One region of the Methylobacterium sp. A49B genome, then DNA from elsewhere that is predicted to be linked to it. Evidence: predicted binding sites of a transcription regulator. Region 1 holds the regulator's gene; the other holds the start of a gene.
The links. Region 1 encodes LexA, which represses DNA repair genes until DNA is damaged. Its sites were predicted from a motif close to TGTTCNNNNTGTGTTCNG; they were not measured.

Region 1 (6,093 bases):
AAAGCCACGAAGGCCGCCGCGATGATGCCGACCCCGAACACCACCTGCCCGAGCCAGGGCCCGAGGGCCGGGGTGAAGGCGCCCGCGAGGTCGCCCACGGTCTCCAGTCCCTTCGCGCTGCCCTGACCGGACTTGCCGATCGTGGCGGCGGCCGCGATCAGGATCGCGCCCATCACGCATTGCGAGATCACCGCGCCCACCAGGGTGTCGAGCCGCGAGCGGCGCGCATGGTCCCAGCCGAGGCCTTTGTCGACGATGGCCGACTGCTGGTAGAAGATCATCCACGGCATGATCACCGCGCCGATATTGGCGGCGATCAGCACCCGGTATTGCCCGTCACCCAGCGGGATGTGCCCGAAGGAGGCGACGATCTCCGGCACGTCCGGCCGCGCCGCGATCGCCAGCCCGACGAAGACCAGCTCGAACAGGCCGACCGCGATCGCCACCACCTCGACGCGCCGGTAGCTGCCGGTGAAGACCAGCCCGAGGAGCAGGGTCGCCGGCAGCCCGAGACTCACGAGCCGCGGAACCCCGAACAGGTCGCCGATCCCGGCGATCCCGGAGAACTCAGTCACGATGGCGCCGATTCCCGCGACCACGAGGCCGCCGTAGGAGATCCAGGCCCAGACCGGTCCGTAATGCGTCCGGATCAGCTCGCCATGGCCGCGGCCCGTGGCGGTCCCGAGCCGGACCGTCAGCTCCTGGACGACGTAGAGGATCGGCACCAGCAGGATCTGCAGGAGCAGCAGCGAGTAGCCCCAGCGCGCGCCGCTCTGGGCCGCCGTGATCAGGCTGCCGACATCCGTATCGGCGAGCATCACGACCAGTCCCGGGCCCGCGGCCTTGAGGAACGCGGACAGGCGGGGCAGGGAAGCGCTGGGCACGGCTCGGGAACAGTCCCGGGCGGCGGCAGTTCCGGCGGACGCCTGCGGCGTTTTCCCGGGAGCCCGCGGGAGGAATTGAGATGGCGGAGAGCACGGATCGGGGTTCCGGCTGGAGCCTTCAGGCGAGCGCCGTGCCCGACGGGGTGCGCCTGGAACTCGCCCTGTCCGATCTCGGCGGCGCGCCGGTCACCGCCGCCATCACCCTGGACCGGGCGGAGGCCCGCGCCTTCGCCCGCGCGCTGCTGGCGGCGGCTGGGGACGCGACCGAGCGCACCTTCCCCAAGCCGGGGACCTGAGCCGGGGACCTGACGGGTGCGGGCGCCGGGCCCGCGGTTCAGCGCAGGATCAGGCCCGGATTGCGGCCCGGAAGCCGCGGAACCACCGTGCCGCGCTTCTCGATCGGCGCGTCGCACGCGTAGGCGAACTCTGTCTTCAGCGGATCGAACACGGTCTCGCCGGTGATCCGGCAATCCTCGCGCACGGTCTCGTCGAGATAGGCCCGGGCCGCGGTCCGGAAGCGCTTCACCCGCGTCGCCTCGGGCTCGGGATCGATCCGGACCTCGCTTAGGTTGCAGCCGGCATATTCCCGCAGGGCGTTCGAGACGATCAGCATCCGGCGCACTTGCCGGTTGTCGTAGACCTCGTAGGGCTCCTTGCAGCCGATCGTCACCACCTGCGGCGTCAGCGCGACGTAGTTCCGGGAGATGTAGGAGAACCCGGTCGTGCAGCCGGCGAGCGCCAGGCCGAGGGTCACCACGCCGAGGGTCACCACGCCGAGGGGCAGCAGAGCTGCGGGTCGTCGCATCCTCGTCATCCCAGCCCGATCCACGCCGCGCCCCGGGCTTATCCCCGGACGGCCGGCTGGACGCATTGAAACGGCTCCGCTTGCGCCGTCAATGCGTTTCTCCCCGGCAGGAACCGCCGCGCACGCAAGCGTGGCCATATCTCTCTTGCGGAACACTTGCGGAACGTTTAACGTGTTCGTGATTTGTTTCTGTGGCCGCCACGAGGCGGTCCCTCAAGCCGCGAGGCCCCCGTCGATGCTCACGCGCAAGCAGCTGGACCTCCTGCGCTTCATCCAGAACCGCATGCAGGAATGCGGCGTCCCGCCGTCCTTCGACGAGATGAAGGACGCCCTCGACCTGAAGTCGAAGTCGGGCATCCACCGGCTGATCACGGCCCTCGAGGAGCGCGGCTTCCTCCGGCGCCTGCCGAATCGGGCGCGCGCCATCGAGGTGATCCGCATCCCCGAGAGCCTGACGCAGGCGGCCGCGGCCCAGGCGCCCGCCGAGCCCCGCCGGTTCACCCCGAGCGTGGTGGAGGGTGGCAAGTCCAAGCAGCCGCCGCTGCCCGCCAATGCCCGCATGATCGACGAGGCCGGACGGGCGGTGTCGATCCCCGTCATGGGCCGGATCGCGGCCGGCACGCCGGTCTCGGCGATCCAGAACCAGAGCCATGCCATCACCCTGTCGCCGGACTTCCTGGCCGGCGGCGAGCACTACGCCCTGGAGGTGCGCGGTGATTCGATGGTCGAGGCCGGCATCCTCGACGGCGACCTCGTGGTGATCCGCAAGCAGGACACCGCCAACACGGGCGACATCATCGTGGCCCTGATCGACGACGAGGAGGCGACGCTCAAGCGCCTGCGCCGCCGCGGCTCCTCGATCGCCCTGGAGGCCGCCAACCCGGCCTACGAGACCCGCGTCCTCGGGCCCGACCGGGTCCAGATCCAGGGCCGCCTCGTGAGTCTCGTCCGCCGCTACTGAAGCGGTTCGGCGGGCGCGTCGCCGGGCGCGTCCCCGCCGCTTGATCCGTCGGCCTCAGCCGGGGCCGCAGGCTCCTCCATGGCGCGACTGCTGTCGACTGCGGCGGTCATCGGCGGTGCCGGCTTCGTGTCCCGGTGCGGTCGCCACGGCAGGCCGCGATCACCGGTCCGGGCGTAGCGCGCGGTGAACCCGCCGGGTTCGGCCCGGAGCGCCACGGCTCCGTGATCCGCCAGGACATGCCGGTCGATCACGAGGGGCCCCGTGCAGGTCGGGGGCGCCGCGAGGCCGGTGATCAGCACCGCGGCCCGGGCGCAATCCTCCGGGAAGGCGCGGCGATCCCGGACCAGCGCGACCGCCCGCCCATCCGGCAGGCGCGCGGTGCATCCGAGCCGGTCGCAGCGCCCGCTTCCGGACGGCGTGACCAGCGCGCCGGGGCGCCGCCCGTCGCCGTCCGCCTTCAGCCACTGTTCCAGCACGAAGCCGGAGGGGCTGCCCAGGGCGGCGAGGCGGCCGTCCGGCCCCCGCACCGCCGCGCCGCCGCCCTGCCGGTCGACGTAGACGTCGTAGCGGTCCGGCAGCGCGGTGAGCCAGAGCCCCAGCAGGAGGGGCGGCCCGGCGAGCCAGCGCAGGCGCGAGACCGGGAGCGTCGCCAGCAGCAGGCTTGCGGTCAGCAGGGTCAGCGCTGCGGTTCCGAAGGCCGGCAGCACGAGGGTGGCGCGCTCGAACCCGGCGATCCACTCGGAAATCGCCAGCATGCCCCCCACCGCCTGACCCATCAGCCACCAGACCGGCCGGTCGAGGGCGAAGGGATAGGCCAGGATCCCGAGGACCGCGGCGGGCATCACCACCAGGGAGACGAGGGGCAGCGTCAGGGCGTTGCCGACGAGCCCGAAGGGCTGCACGGTCTGGAAGTGGTAGGTGGCGAAGGGCGCGGTGGCGACCTGCGCCACCAGGGTCGTGGCCAGGGTCCCGGTGACCGCCGAGAGGCCGCTGCCCACGAGGCGCCCCACCCGACCCACCCCGGGGCGCACGAACAGCCGGCCGTCGATCAGGCGCGCGCAGGCGATCAGCCCGGCCACCGCGCCGAATGACATCTGGAAGCTCGGGCCGAGCAGGCCCTCCGGCTCGCGGGCGAGCGCGATCAGCGCGGCCAGCGCGAGGTTGCGCATCGACAGGGCCGGCCGGTCCGCCAGGATCGCGCCCAGCATGATCAGGGTCATGATCAGCGAGCGCTCGGCGGCGATGTCCCACCCCGAGAAGGCGCAGTAGGCGGTCACGCCCACCATGGCGAAGCCGGCCGCGATCTTCTTGATCGGCCAGACCAGGGCGCAGTACGGCACCAGGGCGAGGGCCGCCCGGACCAGCCAAAACACCACGCCGGCGGCCAGCACCATGTGGAGCCCGGAGATCGACACCACGTGGTAGATGCCGGCGGCGCGCAGCGCGTCGTTGGTCGCCGGCCCGATCAGCCCGCGCTTGCCCGTCACCAGGGCCGCCGCGACCGCCCCCGCCTGCCCGCCCTCGGCCTCCGCGATCCGGCGGGTCAACGCGTTGCGGGCCGCGTCCAGCGTCGCGGCGAGCCGCAGGCGCAGGGGCGGCGGCTCCGCGGGCGCGCGGACCGTGACCGCTCCGACCAGCGAGCCCACGGCGCCGAGACCCTGGAAATACGCGTCCCGGGCAAAGTCGTAGCCGCCGGGCCGGGCGGCCTCCGGCGGCGGCAGCAGCCGGGCGGTTGCGGCGATGACGTCCCCGGGTCGCGGGATCGGCGTCCTGCGGAACGACACCCGGACATGGACCGGCCGCGCCTCCGGCGCGAGCCCGGCGAAGCTCTCCACGCGGATCACCAGCCGGGCGCCGACCTCGCGCTCGTCCAGCGCCTCGACCATCCCGACGAGGGGGCCGATGGTGGTCCGGGTGAGGATCGGGGCGGCCACCTGGGTGACCCGCCACGTGGCCGCCGCGAAGCCGAGGAACCCGGCCGCCGCCGCGAGGGCCAGCGCCAGGGCCACGGGCCGCGCGCCCAGGAACGGCACCGGCACCAGGGCCAGAGCCGCCCCCACCAGCGGCGCGGCCAAGATCGGCGTCCCGTCGGCCGCCGCGAAGTAGACCAGGATCCCCGCGCCGAAGGCCACCGCCAGCCAGGGGAACAGGCGCCGCTGCTCGGCTTCCCGGCCGAGCCCCTCCGCCACCCAGCGGCGGACCGCCGGAGGGGCGAGCGCGCGCGGGCCGGCGAGCGCAAGGGCACCCCCCGCCTGCCTCGCGCCGATCCGCCGCATTGCCGCCGCCCCGATCCGCGCGACCTGTCGTCGTCGGCCGGCGATTCTCCGGCCGATTCTTAACCCATCCGCCGACCCGTGCTACAGGCGGCACTTCGTGCTACGGGCGCCCTGTCGAGCCCCTCGCCGCTCCATCCCCGCGCCCCGCCCCCGAACATACCGGACCGATGTCCTCAGCCGTCGTCACGCGCTTCGCCCCCTCGCCCACCGGCTACCTCCACATCGGCGGGGCCCGCACGGCCCTGTTCAACTGGCTCTACGCCCGCCACACGGGCGGCCGGATGCTGCTGCGCATCGAGGACACCGACCGGGAGCGCTCCACGAAGGGCGCGATCGACGCGATCCTCGACGGGCTCACCTGGCTCGGCCTCGACTGGGACGGCGACGTGGTGTTCCAGTTCGCCCGCGCCGAGCGCCACCGGGCGGTGGCCGAGGCGCTGCTGGCTGCCGGCCGCGCCTATCATTGTTACGCCACCGCCGAGGAACTCGCGCAGATGCGCGAGACCGCCCGTGCCGAGGGCCGCCCGCCCCGCTACGACGGCCGCTGGCGCGACCGCGACCCGTCCGAGGCCCCCGCCGGCGCCAAGCCGGTCATCCGCCTGCGCGCGCCGACCGAGGGCGAGACCGTGGTCGAGGACGCCGTCCAGGGCCGGGTGACCTGGGCCAACAAGGACCTCGACGACCTCGTGCTGCTGCGCTCGGACGGCACGCCGACCTACATGCTCGCCGTCGTGGTGGACGACCACGACATGGGCGTCACGCAGATCATCCGCGGCGACGACCACCTCACCAATGCCGCCCGCCAGACCCAGATCTTCTCGTCGCTGGGCTGGGACGTGCCGAAGATGGCCCATATCCCGCTGATCCACGGGGCCGACGGGGCGAAGCTCTCGAAGCGGCACGGGGCGCTCGGCGTCGAGGCCTATCGCGACCTCGGCTACCTGCCGGCGGCGCTCCGGAACTACCTCGTGCGGCTCGGCTGGAGCCACGGCGACCAGGAGGTGTTCTCCACCGACGAGATGATCGCGGCCTTCGATCTCGGTGCGGTGGGGCGCTCGGCCGCGCGGTTCGACTTCGCCAAGCTCGCCAACCTCAACGGCCTGTACATCCGCGGCAGCGCCGATGCCGACCTCGTGGCGGCGATCGAGACGATCCTGTCCCAGGTCG
Region 2 (6,093 bases), on a different contig from region 1:
TTGCGGAGCCGTGGCCGCGGCGGTCTCCGCCGTGACCGAGATCTCCTCCAGCGTTGCCTCGGTGGTCGCCGCACGCGACGTGGATCGGTCCTGGGCTACAGCCGCTGATGCGAGTGCGGCGAGGCCGAGGCCCGACAAGGTCGAGAGCCTTCGGCCGGTTTGACGGTGGAACACGGGAGCCTCGGCAACGGCAGTGGCACGTCACCGCGAACAAGTCCGAGACAACCGCGTCAGCGCGGCTGTCTCGACACCCACCAGGACACCCCGCCCGGCGCGTTTCGCGTGTGACCACGGCTGACGGCAGGTCTCCTGGCTCGCGGGTCGCCGCCCTCGCACCGTCTTCCCGGATGGGTCTCATCCAGTGACGCGGTGGTGCTGGGCTCGCCGCTCACAGTTGCGGGGGCAGCCGCGGCTTCGGGGCGAACCCCTCACCGCGTTCCCTTTTGATCCCCGAGGGGAACCGTCACAGTCAGGCTAGGTGATCGGCCAAAGCTCCGTCAACGCGACAGAGCGCGTTCCTGTGACGTGTGCCCTTTTGGCTGCGTTCGGGAGCGCGCCTTGTGGGAGTGGCCGGCCGCTCCCGCTGCGTGCGGTCCCGCTATTCAGCCTTGCGATGCCCGCGACCGTGCTGATCCTTGTCGGCACCTGCCGCCGCCGCGGCTTCCTTCTCGGCCTTGCCCGCCGTCGCCATGCTCGTGGCGGCGTCGCTGGTTGCGCCGGACGGTGCGTTGGACGCGGCCGATTTCGGATGGCCTCTGCCCTCCGTCGGCGTCTCGGCTTTCCCACCCTCCATCACCACAGGATGGCCGGCATCGGCCTTGGCGCTTCCGGCCGCTTGGACCTCGGCCGTCTTCTGCTCCTGTGCGCTCCGCGTCGCATGGTGCTGGCCGTCACCGGACTGACCCTTCGCGGGATTCGACATCGTGACCTCATCTGTGCTGGTCACGCGGCAACGGCCCACAGCCGCCACAGTTCGGTGAGGTCGCCCGGTGCGACGAATGGCCGAACGCGGCGCGCGGCTTCCCTGCCAGACAGGTCGTCGACGTGCGCGGGCCCGGATGCGCCAGGGCGATCACTGTCGTCGTCTTCGGTCATTGCCGCCCGGCCGGTTCGAGCGGACGGACAACCGTGCAACCAGCGGCGGAACCCATGCTCCCGAGCAGCGTGAGCGCTCAAGACCGCACGAAGGCTCTGTCGTCGCCACCCCAGGCGATGAGATTGAGAGTGGCGACCGTCCGCTTCTCCACCAGCTGAGTCTGGAAACGGACGGGCCGCTTGCGGCCGCAAACCGGACAGCCACCTGTCTTTCCTTGCACGCGGTGCGCTGACCGAGATCGCGCCGCGACGTTCTCGAGCCGAGCCGGTTGCATGCGAGGCCGCTATGGAACAAAATGTGAACTCGTGGTCGGGCGCGGCGGGCGCTACCGTGGGCAGCGACATGTCACCTTCACGTTCCGGCCGCACGCTGTTCTTCTTCGAGAAACCCTCGGCGATGCGGCAGCTGCAGCGCTTCTTCCGCTCACCGAACACCGTCTGCGTGGCCGCCGAGGGGCACCTGCTGTCCGCCGAAGAGCCAGGCAGTATCCGACCCGAGTGGAAGCCCTGGCGCTTCGACGCGCTGCCCATCACGCTCGCCACGATCCCGGTCAGTTGCGGCACGAACCGGTCCGGGCAATCGCACGAGCCGAAGATCGCCGCCATCCGGCAGGCGCTGAGCGGCGTCGAGCGCGTGATCATCGCGACCGATCCCGGGCGCGAGGGTTCCATGATCGCCTGGGAGGTGCTGGAGCACCTCGGCTGGCGTGGCCGCGTCGACCGGATCAAGCTCGGCGCGCTCGACGATGTCTCGATCCGGCGCGCCTTCGCGGCCCTGGCCAAGGAGGTCGGCTCGGGCGAGCGCGACTACGCCGCCTACCTCGAAGCGCTGTGCAGGCAGTACGAGGACTACCACCTCGGGCTGAACGGCACCCGGGCCATCTCGCTGCGCCTGCGCCCGCCCGAGTTCCGGGAACCCTGGCGCTTCGGTGGCGTGCAGACGCCCACCCTCGCCATTCTGGCCGACCTGGAGGCGCGCATCCGCTCCTTCGTGCCGCAGGACTTCTTCAAGGTCGCCCTGCACCTGAGCACGCAATCCGGTGCCGAACTGACGCTGTGGCACGCCCCCAAGGATCGGATCTTCGACGCGGCCATCGCCGAGACGATCCGGCAGGCGGCCACGACCTGGTCGGGCCCCCTGGCGGTCGCGCACAAGGACGTGCGCCGCGCGCCCCCTCGTCTGTTCTCCAAGGACACCCTGGCGCGGCGCTGCGCCAAGCGGTTCGGCTGGGACCCGCAGCACACGGCAGGGCTCGCTCAGGAGCTGTACGACCAGGGTTACCTCAGCTACCCGCGCACGGAGTCCGAGTACCTGCCGGACGGGCAGGCGGGTGATGCCGCCGCGATCGTCGCCGCCATCGCGACCGTGCTGACCGACATGCGCGACGTCAGTCCGGGAGGCGAGGTGCCCCTGATCCGACGCGGGGCGAAGGGGCACTACGTCAAGGACCCGGGCGAGCACCATGCCATCGTGCCCCTGCGCAAGGTGCCGGAGCGCAGCCGGCTTTCGGCCGACCAGTTCCGGTTGTGGGAACTCGTCGCGAAGGCCTTTCTCGCCGCCCACCTGCCCGACGGCATCGACGCCCGAACGACCGTCACGGCCGAGGTCGGGACGCCGCTGGGCGCGAAGCGGTTTGCCGTTTCAGGCAGCGTCATCCGCGCCCCGGGCTGGCGTGCGATCTACGGCAGCGAGGCCGAACTCGAAGCGGACGTCGTGCCCGGCAAGGCCAAGCGCGAGGCCGAGGCCACGTCCGCACGCCTGCCACTCGTGAACGACGGGGAGGGTGCATCGGCCGCGGGCGCGGATGTCGCCACCGCGATGACCGAGCCGCCGCGGCGGATCACCCGCGGCGAGTTGCCGGTGGTGATGGGCCGGCTGATCGACCAGATCGATGATCCGGCGGTCAAGCGCGCCCTGGAGAACCCGGTCAACCCGAACGAACCCAAGGGCCTCGGCACGGCCGCCACCCGCGACACGATCCTACCCAAGCTCCTGAAGAGCCGCTACATCACGCTGGCCAACGGCAAGGATCCGGCCATCGAAGTGACCGAGGTCGGGCTGGCCTTCATGGCCGCGGTGCGACGCGTGTTCCCGGCCTATGGCGACCCGGTCGGACGCGCCCTGTTCGAGGCGGAACTGGCCGAGATCGGTCGCGCGACCACGCGGGCCGAGGCCATCGAGCGCGCCGACGCCTTCCGGCAGCGCACGCGCGCGCGCCTCGACGAGCTGATCGCCGCGATCTCAAGCTCGCCCGTCGTCAGCCTCGATCCGAGCCTGATCCCGCCAAGTCGGGCGGACGATCGGCCGCCGACGCCGGCTATGGTGTCGTTCGCGGTGAGCTTGGCCGAGCGGAGGGGCGTGACGCTGCCGCGCGGCTGCAAGAGCAGCATCAGCGTCTGCCGGGCTTTTCTCGACACCCATGCCGGGCCGCGCCCGCCTCGGGAGGGGAATACCGGACAATCCGGCGACCGCCGGACCCCGAGCGCGGCGATGCGCGGTTACGCACGCAGTCTGGCCGAGCAGCGAGGCATTCCATGCCCATCGGAGTGCGAGACGGACTTTGACGCCTGTCGGCGCTTCCTCGACGCGCACGCCGCGCGGCCGCAGCGTGGAGCGGAACCGTCGGCCCCTGGCGCAGCGCAGGCCAAGGTGCCCGGTGGACGCGGCAATCGGCGGGGCAGGGCGGCACAGGCGCCGAGGCAGGCCGCCGCACGACGTCGAGCCTGACGCGACCGGCGGGGTGCTACGACGGACCTGTCATCCATCCTGACGCCGCGGATGACTCATCGTGCTCGTCTTCAACCGGCCCCGGTATCGTGGCCTCTGTGGTCGTAGCGATGCGACGCCGCGGATTAGCGCCCTATCTCGACCCGACGCTGGCCAACGAAGAGGGTGCATGTCTCACTTTCCGACTTCCCGCTACGCCGACCGCACGAGCCTTCAGCTCAAAGCCGAGATCCGCGAGTCATCCTCGAGCGAGGTCTGGGCGGAGATCGAAGCCGAGCGACAGGCACAAGATGAGCGGACGAAACGTCTGCGGGCGCTGCGACGGGCGCGCGAGCACCTGACCTCCTGATCGCCCTTCGACCTGGCAACGACCGTGGCCATCAGGCTCCGGAGGAGGGTGAGAACGGGCCGGCTCCGGTGATGGACGCGGATCACGACCTTGAGCATTCGCCGCTGTCCGGCCGGTTCACCCGTGACGGATTCACCGTTGCATCACCGTTGAAGTCGAGATCGACCGGGTCCTGGGCACGACCGAACCTTCGCGGCTGGAGGCGGTCGACCAGAACGGAAGCTGCACCGCCTGGCACGAGCGCGTCGCGGCCTTCCTCGCGGTGTTCGAGGCGAGCGGCATCATTGATCGCCGCCGCCGCACCCGATGTCCGTCACTGAGCGAGCGCGGTCCGACGGGGAAGGCATGTCGGGCGATGCGGCCGGCCCATCGTGTGGGGTCTCGACGCCCCTTCAGTGGCGCAGCCGGCCTCGACCGATCAGCACAAAGAAAACAGCGAGCGCGACGGCGTTCACGGTCAGGCCCCAGCCGTAACTGTGCAGCGATTGAGCGTAGATCGGGTGACCGAGCTGACCGAGGCCGACGAGCGCCCCGACCACGGCCAGGGCGGCGAACAGAAGAGCGAAGACGAGCATGACCTCTCCTCCTCGAAACACTTCGAAGCCTTAAACCAAGCGGTCGCCTTGCTCCCGGTTCCCGAAAGCCCGCTTGTTCACCGGCGATGGTGTCGGAAAAGAGGATGAGCGGTCGGCCGAAGAACACGGCATCGGCCAGATCAACGTCTGGCTTGAGTTGACGGTCTCCGAGATCAAGGCATCCAGACCTTAGAGCCCGCGAACGCATCGTTCTGCCCGGCCGAGGTTCGACGTGTGTCCACGTCGCTGCGAGCGGGGCTGGAACGCTCGGCGCCGCATGAACGACCGCGAACGACCTTGCACACCCGAGGGATGATTTTTCCGCGCCCGTCGTGCAACTCTGGACGTCTCGCGCCATTCACCCTGCAGATCTTGATGCAAATCAGTTGGGCCGGACCGGTGCAGGAAGGGCGTCGTCCGGTACGGGAGTTGGATGGAGCAGATCGATTACGTCTACGAAGGCGGCTGTGACGGTGTCGACAACCCACTTCTGAATGCCGTCGCCTACGGCCTCGCCCAATTGCTGCCGATCGAGGAGTGCGAGGACTGGCCCCAGCCGTTGCTGGAACTGCTGGCGCGCCTGGAACTGCCGGATATTGAGGAGCCGACCCCCACCCCGCTCGTCGTGGTGGTCGGACGGTGCCCGAGTATGGCGGAACAGGCTGCCACGCTGCTGCGCGCAAGTGAGCTGAACGTCGAGTGCTGTGACACAGGCGAGGAAGCTTTGCAGGCCTTGCAGCGGCGGAGTGGCGAGGTCGCGCTCGTGGTCGCCGATCAGCAGCTCACCGGCACCCTCGACGGGTTCGGCCTCGTTCAGGTGCTGCACCGATCATGGCCCGGGATCCCGGTCATCCTGGCGACCGCGGGCGGTCCACCCTCCCGCCTGCCTCCTGCAGTCACCGCGCTCCCGAAGCCGTGGCTGCCCCTCGCGCTGTTGGTCGAGACTCACCGGGCCGTGCAGGTTCCCTCCCGCCTCAGTCATTGACGGCCGGCGACCTGGCGCCTGCTCAACCCTGTCGCCTCAGAGGCTGTGGGCCGGCGCAGAGCGGCATCCGGGCGGCGGTCATGGAGTGACGCTGTAGGACGCGGCGTGGCAGCACACCTCGATGCCGCCACTTCGAAAGCGCTCACGGTGCCGTGACGATCGAAGAATTTTGAATGGAGCGGGTGAAGGGAATCGAACCCTCGTATTCAGCTTGGAAGGCTGCTGCTCTACCATTGAGCTACACCCGCGCGGGCGGATCGTTAGCACGCCGTACGGCCCATGAGAAGGTGGCCTCAGCCGAGGCCCAGCGCGACGCGGGCCTCGGCAGGCGAGGCTACGCGGCGGTCGTGGCGGCGGACCG

Region 2: ACLBX9_RS19815 (type IA DNA topoisomerase) is a predicted target of LexA. The motif match lies at 1,383-1,400, and genes of this name have one in related genera.

What each region holds. Positions count from the first base shown of each region.
Region 1 covers NZ_JBKFBO010000043.1:23,762-29,854, forward strand. Annotated here, with positions in the region: gene ACLBX9_RS03350 (NRAMP family divalent metal transporter) at 1-884, opposite strand, end outside; gene ACLBX9_RS03355 (hypothetical protein) at 965-1,180, shown strand; gene ACLBX9_RS03360 (hypothetical protein) at 1,219-1,689, opposite strand; gene lexA (transcriptional repressor LexA) at 1,925-2,650, shown strand; gene ACLBX9_RS03370 (ComEC/Rec2 family competence protein) at 2,644-4,926, opposite strand; gene gltX (glutamate--tRNA ligase) at 5,094-6,093, shown strand, end outside.
Region 2 covers NZ_JBKFBO010000112.1:165,108-171,200, reverse strand. Annotated here, with positions in the region: gene ACLBX9_RS19825 (TonB-dependent receptor) at 1-174, opposite strand, end outside; cobalamin riboswitch at 283-480, opposite strand; gene ACLBX9_RS19820 (hypothetical protein) at 599-922, opposite strand; gene ACLBX9_RS19815 (type IA DNA topoisomerase) at 1,439-3,823, shown strand; gene ACLBX9_RS19810 (hypothetical protein) at 4,565-4,747, opposite strand; gene ACLBX9_RS19805 (response regulator) at 5,181-5,732, shown strand; tRNA gene ACLBX9_RS19800 (tRNA-Gly) at 5,907-5,980, opposite strand; gene ACLBX9_RS19795 (3-keto-5-aminohexanoate cleavage protein) at 6,026-6,093, opposite strand, start outside.